Regions from separate parts of the Oceanobacillus luteolus genome, predicted to be linked through region 2. Evidence: riboswitches for the same ligand, from Rfam matches in the RefSeq annotation. Region 2 holds a riboswitch; each other region holds the start of a gene.
The links. A riboswitch is a leader RNA that binds a small molecule or an ion and turns the genes downstream of it on or off. The one in region 2 is predicted to bind S-adenosylmethionine.
Positions count from the first base shown of each region.

Region 1: linked by a shared signal. The riboswitch ahead of ACFSBH_RS13070 (methionine ABC transporter ATP-binding protein) and the one ahead of ACFSBH_RS18150 (hypothetical protein) in region 2 are both predicted to bind S-adenosylmethionine.
Region 3: linked by a shared signal. The riboswitch ahead of ACFSBH_RS19160 (aliphatic sulfonate ABC transporter substrate-binding protein) and the one ahead of ACFSBH_RS18150 (hypothetical protein) in region 2 are both predicted to bind S-adenosylmethionine.
Region 4: linked by a shared signal. The riboswitch ahead of ACFSBH_RS11090 (MetQ/NlpA family ABC transporter substrate-binding protein) and the one ahead of ACFSBH_RS18150 (hypothetical protein) in region 2 are both predicted to bind S-adenosylmethionine.

Region 1 is NZ_JBHUDE010000114.1:4,109-7,235, forward strand. It holds gene ACFSBH_RS13065 (methionine ABC transporter permease) at 1-499, opposite strand, end outside; gene ACFSBH_RS13070 (methionine ABC transporter ATP-binding protein) at 500-1,516, opposite strand; SAM riboswitch class I at 1,673-1,773, opposite strand; gene ACFSBH_RS13075 (thioredoxin family protein) at 1,839-2,168, opposite strand; gene ACFSBH_RS13080 (toprim domain-containing protein) at 2,241-2,603, opposite strand; gene gcvH (glycine cleavage system protein GcvH) at 2,757-3,127, opposite strand, start outside.
Region 2 is NZ_JBHUDE010000159.1:25,662-28,788, reverse strand. It holds gene ACFSBH_RS18160 (DUF779 domain-containing protein) at 1-70, shown strand, start outside; gene ACFSBH_RS18155 (nucleotidyltransferase domain-containing protein) at 118-918, opposite strand; gene ACFSBH_RS18150 (hypothetical protein) at 947-1,273, opposite strand; SAM riboswitch class I at 1,372-1,479, opposite strand; gene ytvI (sporulation integral membrane protein YtvI) at 1,665-2,759, shown strand; gene ACFSBH_RS18140 (VOC family protein) at 2,769-3,127, opposite strand, start outside.
Region 3 is NZ_JBHUDE010000162.1:40,606-43,732, reverse strand. It holds gene ACFSBH_RS19170 (ABC transporter ATP-binding protein) at 1-91, opposite strand, end outside; gene ACFSBH_RS19165 (ABC transporter permease) at 109-963, opposite strand; gene ACFSBH_RS19160 (aliphatic sulfonate ABC transporter substrate-binding protein) at 979-1,962, opposite strand; SAM riboswitch class I at 2,099-2,202, opposite strand; gene ACFSBH_RS19155 (PTS fructose transporter subunit IIABC) at 2,362-3,127, opposite strand, start outside.
Region 4 is NZ_JBHUDE010000048.1:14,669-17,795, reverse strand. It holds gene ACFSBH_RS11095 (pyridoxal phosphate-dependent aminotransferase) at 1-1,033, shown strand, start outside; SAM riboswitch class I at 1,085-1,198, shown strand; gene ACFSBH_RS11090 (MetQ/NlpA family ABC transporter substrate-binding protein) at 1,287-2,108, shown strand; gene ACFSBH_RS11085 (methionine ABC transporter ATP-binding protein) at 2,181-3,127, shown strand, end outside.

The DNA of each region.
Region 1 (3,127 bases), on a different contig from region 2:
CACCAGCCATTGCAGTATAACCAATCAAGGCTATCGCTGTAACAGTTAGTCCAGACACAAGTGCCGGTAAAGACTCAGGTATAATAACCTTGAAAATAATGGTCCTTGTTTTTGCACCGATTGATTTTGCGGCTTCAATTACACCCTTATCCACTTCACGAAAAGCTATCTCAACAAGACGAGCATAAAATGGTGCCGTACCGATAATCAAAGCAGGCAATGCAGCGCTCGGCCCTCGAATCGTTCCAATCAAGAAATTCGTAAAAGGGAAAAGTAATAAAATCAAAATAATGAATGGGATGGCACGGAATATATTAACAATTGCCGCGGTTATTATATGAATGAATTTATTTTCCCAAATTCCATCTTTTGACGTCAAAAACAATAATAATCCTAATAAAATTCCCAAAATCAGAGTACCGATCAATGCGATACCTGTCATATATAGTGTTTCATTAGTTGCTGTAATCAATTCATCTGTTTTTAAGTTACCAAACATTTAGATGACCTCCACTTCTACGGAGGTTTCACTCTGAATATATTTAATGGCACTTTCGATTTCCGAATCATTACCTGTCACTTGAACGAATAGTGTTCCGTAACTTCCTGTTTTCGTATTCGTAATCTTACCTTGTAATATATTGATATCAACCTCGTATCGCTTAGCGATCTGGCTGATCAATGCTTGGTTTGCTGATTCACCAATGAATTGCAGTTTGAGCAGTGTACCCTCCGAATTTGTTTCCATGATACTTGAAATATTTTCATCCTCATCATTGCCCATTGCCTGATGAACAAATTTTTTCGTAATCGGCTGTTGTGGATGAAGGAATACATCGAGAACATCACCAAGCTCGACAATTTTCCCGTTCTCCATTACAGCAACTCGATGACAAATTTTTCGGATTACTTGCATCTCATGGGTAATTAATATAATGGTCAGTCCCATTTTCTCATTAATATCTACAAGTAAATCCAAAATAGAATTTGTAGTTTCCGGATCAAGTGCAGATGTAGCTTCATCACAAAGTAAGAGTTTTGGTTTATTCGCTAATGCCCTCGCAATACCGACCCGTTGTTTTTGTCCACCACTTAACTGGGAAGGATAAGCATTTTCACGTCCGGTCAACCCGACGAGGTCGATAAGTTCCTGCACCCTTTTTTTCCGCTTTTCTTTACTTACTCCTGCGATTTCAAGAGGAAATGCAATGTTTTCTGCAACGGTCCTTGACCACAATAAGTTAAAGTGCTGAAAAATCATCCCGATATCCTGACGGGCGATTCGAAGTTCATTTTGATTAAGATTTGTTATTTCATTATCTTCAATGGTTATTGTGCCCGCTGACGGTTCTTCTAGTCGATTGATCAGACGGATAAAGGTACTCTTTCCCGCACCACTATAACCGATGACTCCAAAAATCTCACCATTATTGATGTCTATATCCACATGATCAACGGCAGTTATTTGCCGGTCTTTTGTAATAAATTCTTTCTTTAATCCCTTAATGGAAATCAATAGATTGTCTCCTTCCATACAGCTTACCACTTAAATACCGTCCCATTATTAAAAATGGAATACATCTATTTAGTATAAACATAATTACTCAATAAATTAAAAACGTCTTTCTGCTCGGAGAACAGAAAGACGCATAGTTGATTATCATCTCTTGTTCTCTCATCTATCAAAAAAATTTGCAGGAATTGGCACCTTTCAAATCCTTGAAGGTTGCCGCGGTTTCATAGGGCCAGTCCCTCCGCCGCTCGCGATAAGAGTAAAACTATTAAATTAGTATAAACGAATAATAGCATGAGGGGTCTTAAACTGTCAACAAAATGATTTATTTAAACATTTCTGGGCGATACTCATATAAATACCGATAAATATTTCCGGTTGAATAGAAGGTATAAATTTTTTCTTTCACTTCATTATTTTCTACAATCAATAAACACGGAACACTTTCGATTTTGTATTCATGCAAAAATGGCTCCTCGAAATTTGCGTTCATTTCAAGAAAAATTGTTTGGTTATGGATTTCTTCAATTTTCTCTAACATTGCTCGTGCAACCGTGCATGTCCCACAGAATGTTGAATAGATAAATAAAATATATGAATCATTTAATTGCTTTGATGTGATTTTTTGCATATTTTCACCTGTTAATATAAAGATTCATCACTTCACTTGAAGGGATAATCAGCCCTCCAAGTGAAACGATAGTTGAATTTATATCTTATCTTACAGTCAATTGTACTGCAAATAAAACGGTCTTACTGTAAAGTGTTTTGCCACAAGTAATGAAGCAAGTATTTTATATGGGGTGGTAGCCACTTCCCGATAATCTTTACTGATATAAATATGCTCGGCATGTGGCAGTTCCTTAGCTAGTTGTTTTCTAAGCCTCAGTCCTGATTTATCTTCATCAACAAAAATATATACATCATTTTCATCTAAATTATACATATCCAAAAGCTCATCAAACCGATTAATGCTTAAAGTGCCGTTCGTACAAATAATCGTTACATCTTCATTTAAAATTTCTTCAATTTTACGTTTATCCGACAACCCCTCCACAATAATCACTTTTTCGGTTTCGTGTGCAATCATCTCAAGACACTCCTTATCCCATCGAGTCATCTGCTGATTGTTATAGTATATGAAAAAGAGGAGGTCAACTATACTCTTCACCGCATAGTTAGGCCCCCTCTTTATTCCTAATCAGAAAGCATACAGGTTGAAGAGGCTTTATCGATAAAAAAATTAATCCTCTTCAATAATAGCTTTATATTCATCTGCTGTAAGCAGGTTGTCCCACTCACTTTCGTCATCCAATTCAACAACGATCATCCATGCGTTTTCGTATGGAGATTCATTAACGAGTTCTGGACTATCCTCCAGTTCTTCGTTCACTTCTACAACTTTACCACTTACCGGTGCATAAAGTTCAGAAACAGTTTTTACTGACTCGACACTTCCGAATGAATCGTCTGTTTGAACTTCATCATCCACTTCGGGCAATTCAACGAAGACAATATCTCCTAATTCGTCTTGTGCAAAATCTGTAATTCCAATACGTACTTTATTGTCGCCTTCTTTTTTAATCCACTCATGTTCTTTCGTATAGCGTAAAT
Region 2 (3,127 bases):
TGAAGGGAAGCGTTTTTTAACACGCTCAAGGGTATTTACGGAGGAAGAAAGAAAAGAGTTAGCTCTCTAATATTCTATAAGAACCTGTATCCGGGCCCTTAACCCAAGAGGACCCTGCTAATTTATAATAACTTCCTTATGAAAGTTATGAGCAGCCCAGTTTCCTTCCATTTCAAATAATTCATAGACTGTTTCCTGGTCCTGTGGTGGTTCATTCACCCATTCCAGTAGCCTCCTGACAACAGATGTTTTCTCAGGGAAATACTTTATAAAGACTTCCGCCTGTTCAGCAAGGCGTGTCGTCCATATTTGCGAGCGTACCATCACCATGGAATAATAGGTTCGAATCAGTTTACGGGAAAAGTTTTGCACAACTGTATGCCACTCTTTCTCAGAAGCCTTATTTAACTTTTCCAGCGTTCTAGCAAGCATGTCACCAATATCTCCGTTAAAACTAATTGCGATTTCAGCTGATAATTTATACGGACCAAATTGCTCCCCTACGTCTTCACCGAATACACAAACAGATATTTCCTTGATAAAGGCATTTTCATAATAATTCTTAGGATCCATGATATCTTGATAATTCGCAACTGCTATTCCGACATCACGAACCAAGGATTCATATTGGGCAGATAACCCTTGAGCAAGCTCCTTTAACACAGACTTCTCTCTCGAACTTAGTTCACCATGAAACATCGCGATGACATCCAAGTCCGATTTAGAAATTACCGCATCTCCTCTGGGCACACTTCCGTACACATAAACACTGTGAAGCTGATATTGAAATAACACTCGAAGACGTTCAACAGAATCCCTAATGCAAGGCAGGAAAACAGGATTTATCTTCTCCACACTTACATCACTTATAATATATCCTTGATTGTCAAGACCATACCCAGCTTTTAACCTTGTCATTGTGAATGACTCCCCTCTTCCGTACAGATCATAACCCTACATATTCCAAATAATTCCCATACCCTTTGACGATCGACAATCCATCCTGTACCAATCCATTCCAAATTTCCGCATCCAAAGCAAATGGACCGGTCGCCTGCAGTTCAGCAATTCGTCTTTCAGAGATGACAGTTTCATAATATGTTTCCTCTAATCTCACGATAAAATGATAATCTGCCAATTTCATAATGTTCACCGCATAGTTTCCGTCCCATTCCAGAAGTTGCCGCTCTATTCCCTCACCAACAAATAGCAGGAAGTCTTCACTCTCATAATTTTTGGCAATCATTCCTCTAATCCATCCACTCGTATTCATCTTATTCTATTCCTCCTTTAATTTTCCTGGAGGATAACAAAAAGAACGCCCTTTGCTGCATACGGAGTGCAACAAAGGGCGAAAGTTTTCCGTTCCTCTTGTTATCATCCAAAGCAGTTTCGCTTTGCTGGGTGGAGCACCTTACTTGTTCGAGCAGGTTGCTGTGAAGTCATCGAGCCAGTTCTCTCATTCACTCTTGATAACTGATTAAGTTGTAATTATGTTTTATCACAAGATTCACAGTTTGTAAAGTTCTTGAATAACACGATTCATTCGAAATAAAATGATTTCAATCACGAATTTCATCTCTTAACCTGTTATAATAAGTATAACTTTTATATGAATTTATCAATCTGAATTCGAAAGGTGAGCTGCTATTTAGATGGGCACAATGAACGTAATTGCAAAACGTATTATAATTGGAATACTTATCGTTATTGGTATACTTATTACATATTTTTATTTCTCACAAATCTCCCCGATTCTGCTGGCATTTTTACTCGCTTTGATTTTTGAGCCATTTGTCCGTTTTCTGATGAAGCGATTTAAATGGCAAAAACGAATATTACCCGTACTCATCACCTTTCTTTCCTTTTTAGTTCTTAGCGGACTGTTGATTTATTTTACTGTCGTCGTTGTATTTGATATTCTCTACAGCTGGGCATTTCAGATTCCTAGCTATGCGGTGGAAATACAGAAATTCATCGAAACAAATATTGAAAGCTTCTATCTCTTTCTCCAGGAAGTACCGATGGCGGATGTGATCATTGAAGAATTGGAGGCTCTGTCTTCTGACTTCATGCAGACTGCTTTAAGTATCACCACCTCTATTATTACTGGGATTGGCTCCTTTGTACAAAGTATGGTGTCTGCGATTCCAAATTTGATTTTTGTATCGCTTTTCTTCTTGATTGCTCTTTTTTTATTCAGCTTGGAATTACCAAGAGTGAAGAAAATCTTCTGGAGTTGGTTCAGCTCTGATCTATCCAAAAAGCTTCAAGTCGTTTCTAAGCGGATGGGTGAAGTGTTTCTCGGGTACTGGAAAGCACAGTTCATTTTGAGTGTCGGTGTATTCATTTTATGTTATATCAGCCTCAAATTTATCGCACCTGGATCCGCCTTGATCATGTCGATAGTTATTTGGGTGGTCGACATCATTCCGCTCTATGTCGGTCCAGCTTTGGTCCTTGTACCATGGGGAATATTTGCAATGATTCTCGGAAATACATTTACAGGAATCCAGCTTCTCGTGCTGACGGTTGTATTACTTGTTCTGCGCCGGATCATTGAACCGAAAGTATTGGGTGACTCTATTGGGTTAGCTGCCCTTCCAACGGTTTTATCGATGTATTTTGGATATGTATTCGGAGGCATACTCGGGTTGATTTTCGGGCCATTCGTCTATATCGCATTTCAAACAGCAAAAGAAGCTGGTCTGTTCAAACTTACTGCTAAAGCGGATCAATCAGGCATAAAACCTGATTAATCCGCTCTTTTACTTTCGATATACATCTACTTTATTGGAATCAACAGAAATTCGATACTGATTGGAAGTGGTAATCTCCAATGGGTAAACCGCAGATATTTTATCTGAGAAGAACCATTGCCTTCCAGGTTTATTGAGGATGATAAAAATCCCCTTAGATTTCTCTCCCATAAAGTTAAGCGATGTGATGCTGATTGGTTTATCATCCCGTTCATGGATACCAATTTCAATCAATCTATTTCCAACAGTTACAACATCCTCAACTGTAAGGCCAATTTCACTAATATTTAGTACATCTTCTACAGAGAATGGCCCTTCTCCCCTTTCCGAGATAGAATGTCTGGAGATAAACTCTACTACATTACCAG
Region 3 (3,127 bases), on a different contig from region 2:
TAATCTCACCAGGATTGGCGGAGAAGTTGATATTATTCACTGCTGTTTTCCCGTCAAACGTTCGGCTGACATCCCTTAATTCAAGGCTCATTTGATTACCCCCTATGTTTACGATCGTTCCAGACTATCCTGCCAATGCAAAGATCTGTCTTGAATCAGTTTTAAAATCCAATCCGATAATTTACCAATCACTGCAAATAAAATAATACTTGCGATAATTGTCTCGGGTGAAAGTGTATTTTGTCCAAGTACGAGTAAATACCCTAACCCTTGACTTGCACCCATTAGTTCCGCTGCGACAACAAACATCCACCCTAAGCCAAGACCGCTGCGGAGTCCGACAATAAAGGAAGGCAATGCAGCAGGTAAGATGATTCTTTTGATGAGTTGGAAGTTGTTTAAACCATACATTTTGCCGACTTCGATTAATTTTCGGTCCACGCCGCTTATCCCGCTCACGATATTTAAATACACCGGGAAAAACACACCGACTGCAATCATCGTCACCTTCGAAGGTTCGCCAATTCCCATCCATAGGATGAATAAAGGTACCCAAGCGAGGGAAGGGATGGAGCGGAAGGCTTGTAGCATCGGGTCTAACAGTTGCTCCGCTTTTTTATAAAATCCGACTAACGATCCTAGGATGATTGCAACGATGGTACCTAATATAAATCCTTGAAATACACGGATAGTCGTTATCCCGATATGCGACCATAACGTTCCATCCTGCGCCATCGTCAGGATGGTGTTGAAAATAACGGTCGGTGCGGGAAGCTGGTAGGCAGGTAATACTTCTAATCTACTTAAACCCTCCCATATTATTAAGAGGGTTACCGGAATAATACTGCCTAAAATTACTGTTCTTCCAGACCCTGAAAATCCATTAAGTTTCCCAGTAGCTTTATTCTTTTCGATATGTTTCTTTAAAGGTACTGATGTTGTTAATTCCCCTTTGTATTTCATCTTGTTCCCTCCACCTTATTCAGACTTGATTGATTCTTCCGCAAACGACGAATCAATGAGTTCGGAAGTTACTTCCTCAATATCTGTTGTTTCATCGATTACTTCTCCAAGTAAGACATTGCCTGCTTCAATCAGCGCCTCATGATGCAGCTTACTCGGTATAGCATTGGAGAAATCATTCCGTTCAATCTGTGTTTTTGCCACTTCCAGTTCGATGCTCGCTTCTTCTGCCAGGATTTCTGCAGCCTTTTCTGGATTGTCAATGGTCCATTCTCTAGCTTTCTCGTAAACCTCAATAACTCTATCCACATAGTCGGGATATTGCTCAGCAAATTCCTCTCTTACACTTAAAAATCCATACGTATTGAAGTCAGGATTGCGATAAAACAGTTCGGCATCGGATTCCAATTCCAGTCTTGCCATATGTGGGTCAAGCCCCGCCCAGGCATCAACAGAACCGGAAGATAAGGCAGAAGCACCATCTCCATGTTGCAGGTTTACAATTTCAACATCATCTGCTGAGATACCGGATTCATTTAAAGCACGAAGCAAGAAAATGTATGGATCCGTACCCAGTGTAGCGGCAACTCGTTTTCCTTCTAAGTCTTGAATCGATTCAATTCCTGAATTCTGATTTGTGACGAGTGCAGTCCATTCTGGTTTGGAGAAGATATAGACGGTCTTGATTGGAGCGCCATTAGCTTTTGACATTAAGGTAGCCGCACCTGCCGCAGAACCGAAATCTACACTATTACTGTTCAGGAATTCCAAGGATTTATTACTGCCTTGGCTTAACACCCATTCAACTTCTATGCCATCTTCCTTCAATTCTTCTTCCAGCCATCCAAATTCTTTCAATACTAGACTAGTAGGGGAGTAGTACGCATAATCCAATTTGATTTTTTTTGGCTTACCATCCGTACTGGCTGAAGTGGAACATCCAGAAATGAGTAATACTAATCCAACCATACTGATGATCAAATATTTTAGTTTTTTCATAGTTTTTTTCCTCCTGATTAACATTCATTTTTCCCTTATCTTGAAAAAGGGTATATATCCTGTTTCCTAACCTCCTACTTATGAAAATATAAAAACCCTCTTCCGTTAAGAAGAGGGTTGATTTATCATTACGCTCTTCTTATCTTCCAGGATATAATCCTGCTGGAATTAGCACCTTACTATTTTTAAGTAGGTTGCCGGGCATCATCGGGCCAGTCCCTCCGCCGCTCTGGATAAGAAATAATTATTCAATTGTTCTAAAAATTTTTGTGTTAGATGCATAATAACATCATAATTTTTTCAAGTCAATCTTTTCAGGGAAGATGAGACGAAAATACTAATTCGAGGAAATTTCTGGATAAAAAAAGATAACCCACAGAGGGTTATCTTTAACATGTGTTAACGTACTGTTTTTTTCCACAATCCAAGTACAACTGCTGCAACCATTGTTCCAATAGCTAAAGCTAATAGGAAAAGCAAGGCATTTTCAGCAAGTGGAATAACGAAAAGTCCACCATGTGGTGCAGGGATGGCTGTATTCCATAGCTGGGTTAATCCTCCTGCAGTTGCTGCTCCAATAATGGACGAAGCAATGACTCGTATAGGATCAGCTGCTGCAAATGGGATGGCTCCTTCTGTAATGAATGATATTCCCATAACATAGTTTGTTAATCCGGATTTACGTTCGCCTTCTGTAAATTTATGTTTGAACATGGTAGTGGCTACCGCGATTGCAAGTGGAGGCACCATTCCGCCCGCCATTACTGCCGCCATTAAACTACCATCACCTGTATCAGTGAAAATTCCTATCGAGAAAGCGTAAGCGGCTTTATTAAATGGTCCACCCATATCAATCGCCATCATTCCTCCAAGTATCACTCCAAGAATGACCGCATTCCCTGTTCCTAGATTTTGCAAGAAATTAATCATCGCTGAATTAATCCCTGAGAAAATTGGGCCAAAAATATAATACATTAATATTCCAGTAAAGAATAAGCCGATCACAGGATAAATTAAAATCGGTTTTAAACCTTCCAATGATTTCGGTAAATTGCGGAAAAGCTGCTTGAGTAGAACGACAATATAACCAGCAAGGAAGCCTCCAACCAAACCACCGAGGAAACCTGCATCACTATTCACGGCAATTAAACCAGCTACCATTCCA
Region 4 (3,127 bases), on a different contig from region 2:
ATCTGCAGCAGATCCACAAACACATAAATACTCTCCATTCCGCGGAACAGCTGAACTCAAACAAGCTGCGGCGGATTTTTATAAACGGGAATACAATGTGGATATTGACCCGGAGACAGAAGTGGCGATTTTGTTTGGAACGAAAATCGGGTTAGTGGAATTGCCGCTTGCGCTAATGAATGAAGGGGAATTAATGTTGCTGCCTGATCCTGGTTATCCTGACTACTTATCTGGCGTAGGACTCGCAGACGTCCGCTTTGATGTCATGCCATTAGTTCGTGAAAATGGATTTTTACCGGATTATGATAAGCTTAGCCCGGAACAATTGGAAGAAGCGAAACTCCTTTATTTGAATTACCCCAACAACCCGACTGGTGCGACTGCTTCAAAGGAATTTTTTGAAGAAACAGTGAAGTTGGGTAAAGAACATGGGATTGGAATTGTGCATGACTTTGCTTATGGAGCAATTGGTTTCGATGGGAAGAAGCCGGTGAGCTTCCTTGAGGCAGACGGAGCAAAAGATACGGGAATCGAACTGTATACTTTATCGAAGACGTATAATATGGCAGGCTGGCGTATCGGATTTGCAGTCGGCAACGCTGAAATGATTGAAGCTATCAATCTATTGCAGGATCACTTGTTTGTCAGTATGTTCCCAGCTATACAGCATGCGGCGGCGGTCGCTCTTACAGAAGATCAAACTTGTGTCGATGAATTGGTTCAGCTTTATGAAGGGCGCAGAAATGCGTTGATTGCAGAATGTAAGCGGATTGGATGGGACGTTGAAGCTCCACAAGGCTCCTTCTTTGCTTGGCTTCCTGTTCCAAAAGGCTTTACGAGCGAGGAATTCGCCGATTTTCTATTGGAAAAAGCAGATGTTGCGGTTGCTGCAGGAAAAGGCTTTGGTTCATTTGGAGAAGGCTATGTCCGTATTGGCCTGCTCGTGGATGAAGAGCGCCTGAAAGAAGCCGTTCAACGAATTGAAAAGTTGAATATTTTCATTAAAGACGAAAATTATCAGAAATATAGTTGACTGAAACGAAATAATAATGTAGATTATATTAATACAATCTAATAATTTAATCTCTTATCAAGAGAAGCTGAGGGACCTGGCCCGATGAAGCTCGGCAACCTTTTTATGGCAACCATAAAAAAAGGTGCTACATCCAGCAAAACGTTATGTTTTGGAAGATAAGAGGGGAATTCTACATAATGAGCCTCTCTTTCTTTCGTTGAAAGAGAGGCTGTTTTTATACCATCAAATGAAAATCAGAGGAGGAAATAAAATGAGAAAGTTAGGTTCTGTATTCATTGTACTTTTACTTGCTAGTTTGCTAGTTGCTTGTGGTGAGGAGGAGACTGGCGATGCTGCGATAGATGAGAAAAATATTGTTGTTGGTGTTACTTCTGGTCCTCAGGAAGAGATTGCGGAAGTTGCTGCAGAGGTTGCTGCTGAAGAATTTGGGCTTGAAGTTGAATTGAAAGTATTCTCCGACTATGTCCTGCCAAATACGGCTTTATCTGAAGGTGATTTGGATTTGAACAGTTATCAGCATGGACCTTTCCTCGACCAGTTTAACGAAGACCATGGCACAGATTTAGTACCAGTTGGTAAAACAATCTTAAACCCGATGGGGATTTACTCAGAAACTTATGAGAGTATCGAGGACCTGCCGGATGGTGCAAAATTTGGTCTACCTAACGATCCGACAAATGGAGGACGTGCATTATTCATTTTAGAAGAAGCTGGAGTCATTACACTGGAAGAAGGTAAAGCAGAAACGGCTTCCATCCATGATGTGGTGGATAATCCCAAAAACCTTGAATTCATCGAGTTGGATGCTGCGCAAATTCCAAAGCAGCTCAGTGAAGTCGATGTGGCCGCCATCAATACGAACTTTGCATTAGAAGCCGGCATCAGCCCGAAAGAAGATTCGATTTTACTCGAGTCAACGAATTCTCCTTATGTGAACTACATCGTTGTAAGGGCTGAAAATGAGGACGACCCGACCGTTGAAAAATTCGTCCAAGCCTATCAATCAGATAAAGTGAAAACATTTATTGAAGAAGAATTTCAAGGTTCTATCATTCCAAGTTGGGATGAATAATCAAGAAGTAAGGATAGGAAAAAGAATGTTGCTCGGAAGCAGCATTCTTTTTCAGAAAGGAATGAACTTAAAATGATTAAATTAGAAAACGTCAAGAAAGTCTTTCCCTCAAAAAATGGGAATGTAACTGCTGTAAATAACGTAAACCTCCATGTTAAAAAAGGAGAAATACATGGTGTAATTGGTTACAGTGGAGCGGGGAAAAGTACTTTAATCCGCCTTATCAATCTACTGGAAAAGCCGGATAGCGGAAAAGTGCTCATCAATGGAACAGATCTCACTACCCTGTCACCAGAAAACCTACGTCAAACCCGACAAAAAGTTGGTATGATATTCCAACACTTCAATCTCATGAAAACGGCAACCGTTTATGATAATGTCGCTATTCCATTAAAGCTTCTTGGATATGATAAGCAAGAAGTCGAAAAACGGGTTGAAAAATATTTAAAGATCGTCGAACTATCCGACAAACATCATAGCTACCCCTCTCAATTATCTGGTGGACAAAAACAACGGGTCGCAATCGCAAGAGCATTATCACAAGAACCAGACGTCCTGCTAAGTGACGAAGCGACGAGTGCACTGGATCCTGAAACGACCAACTCAATTTTGGATCTGCTATTAAAAATCAACAAAGAGTTGGGTATTACCATTTTACTTATTACACATGAGATGAGCGTCATTCAGAAAATCTGTGATTATGTATACGTGCTAGAAAAAGGAGAAATCATTGAACAGGGATCTAGTATCGACCTATTCACTAATCCAGATCGACCAACGACAAAGAAATTCTTGGATACAATATCTCAGCGTAAATTATCAACTTCCCTTGTTGATCAATTGAAGCTCGAAGGTACGGTAACAAGACTTACATTTATCGGTGAAAACACGGGTCAACCATTGCTTGCCCATGTCAGTCAAAAATTTGGTGTTGTACCGAATATTTTAACGGCAAATATTATGGAATTAAAAAATGGCATTATTGGAAACTTAGTCGTTCATCTTGTTGGTGAACAAGA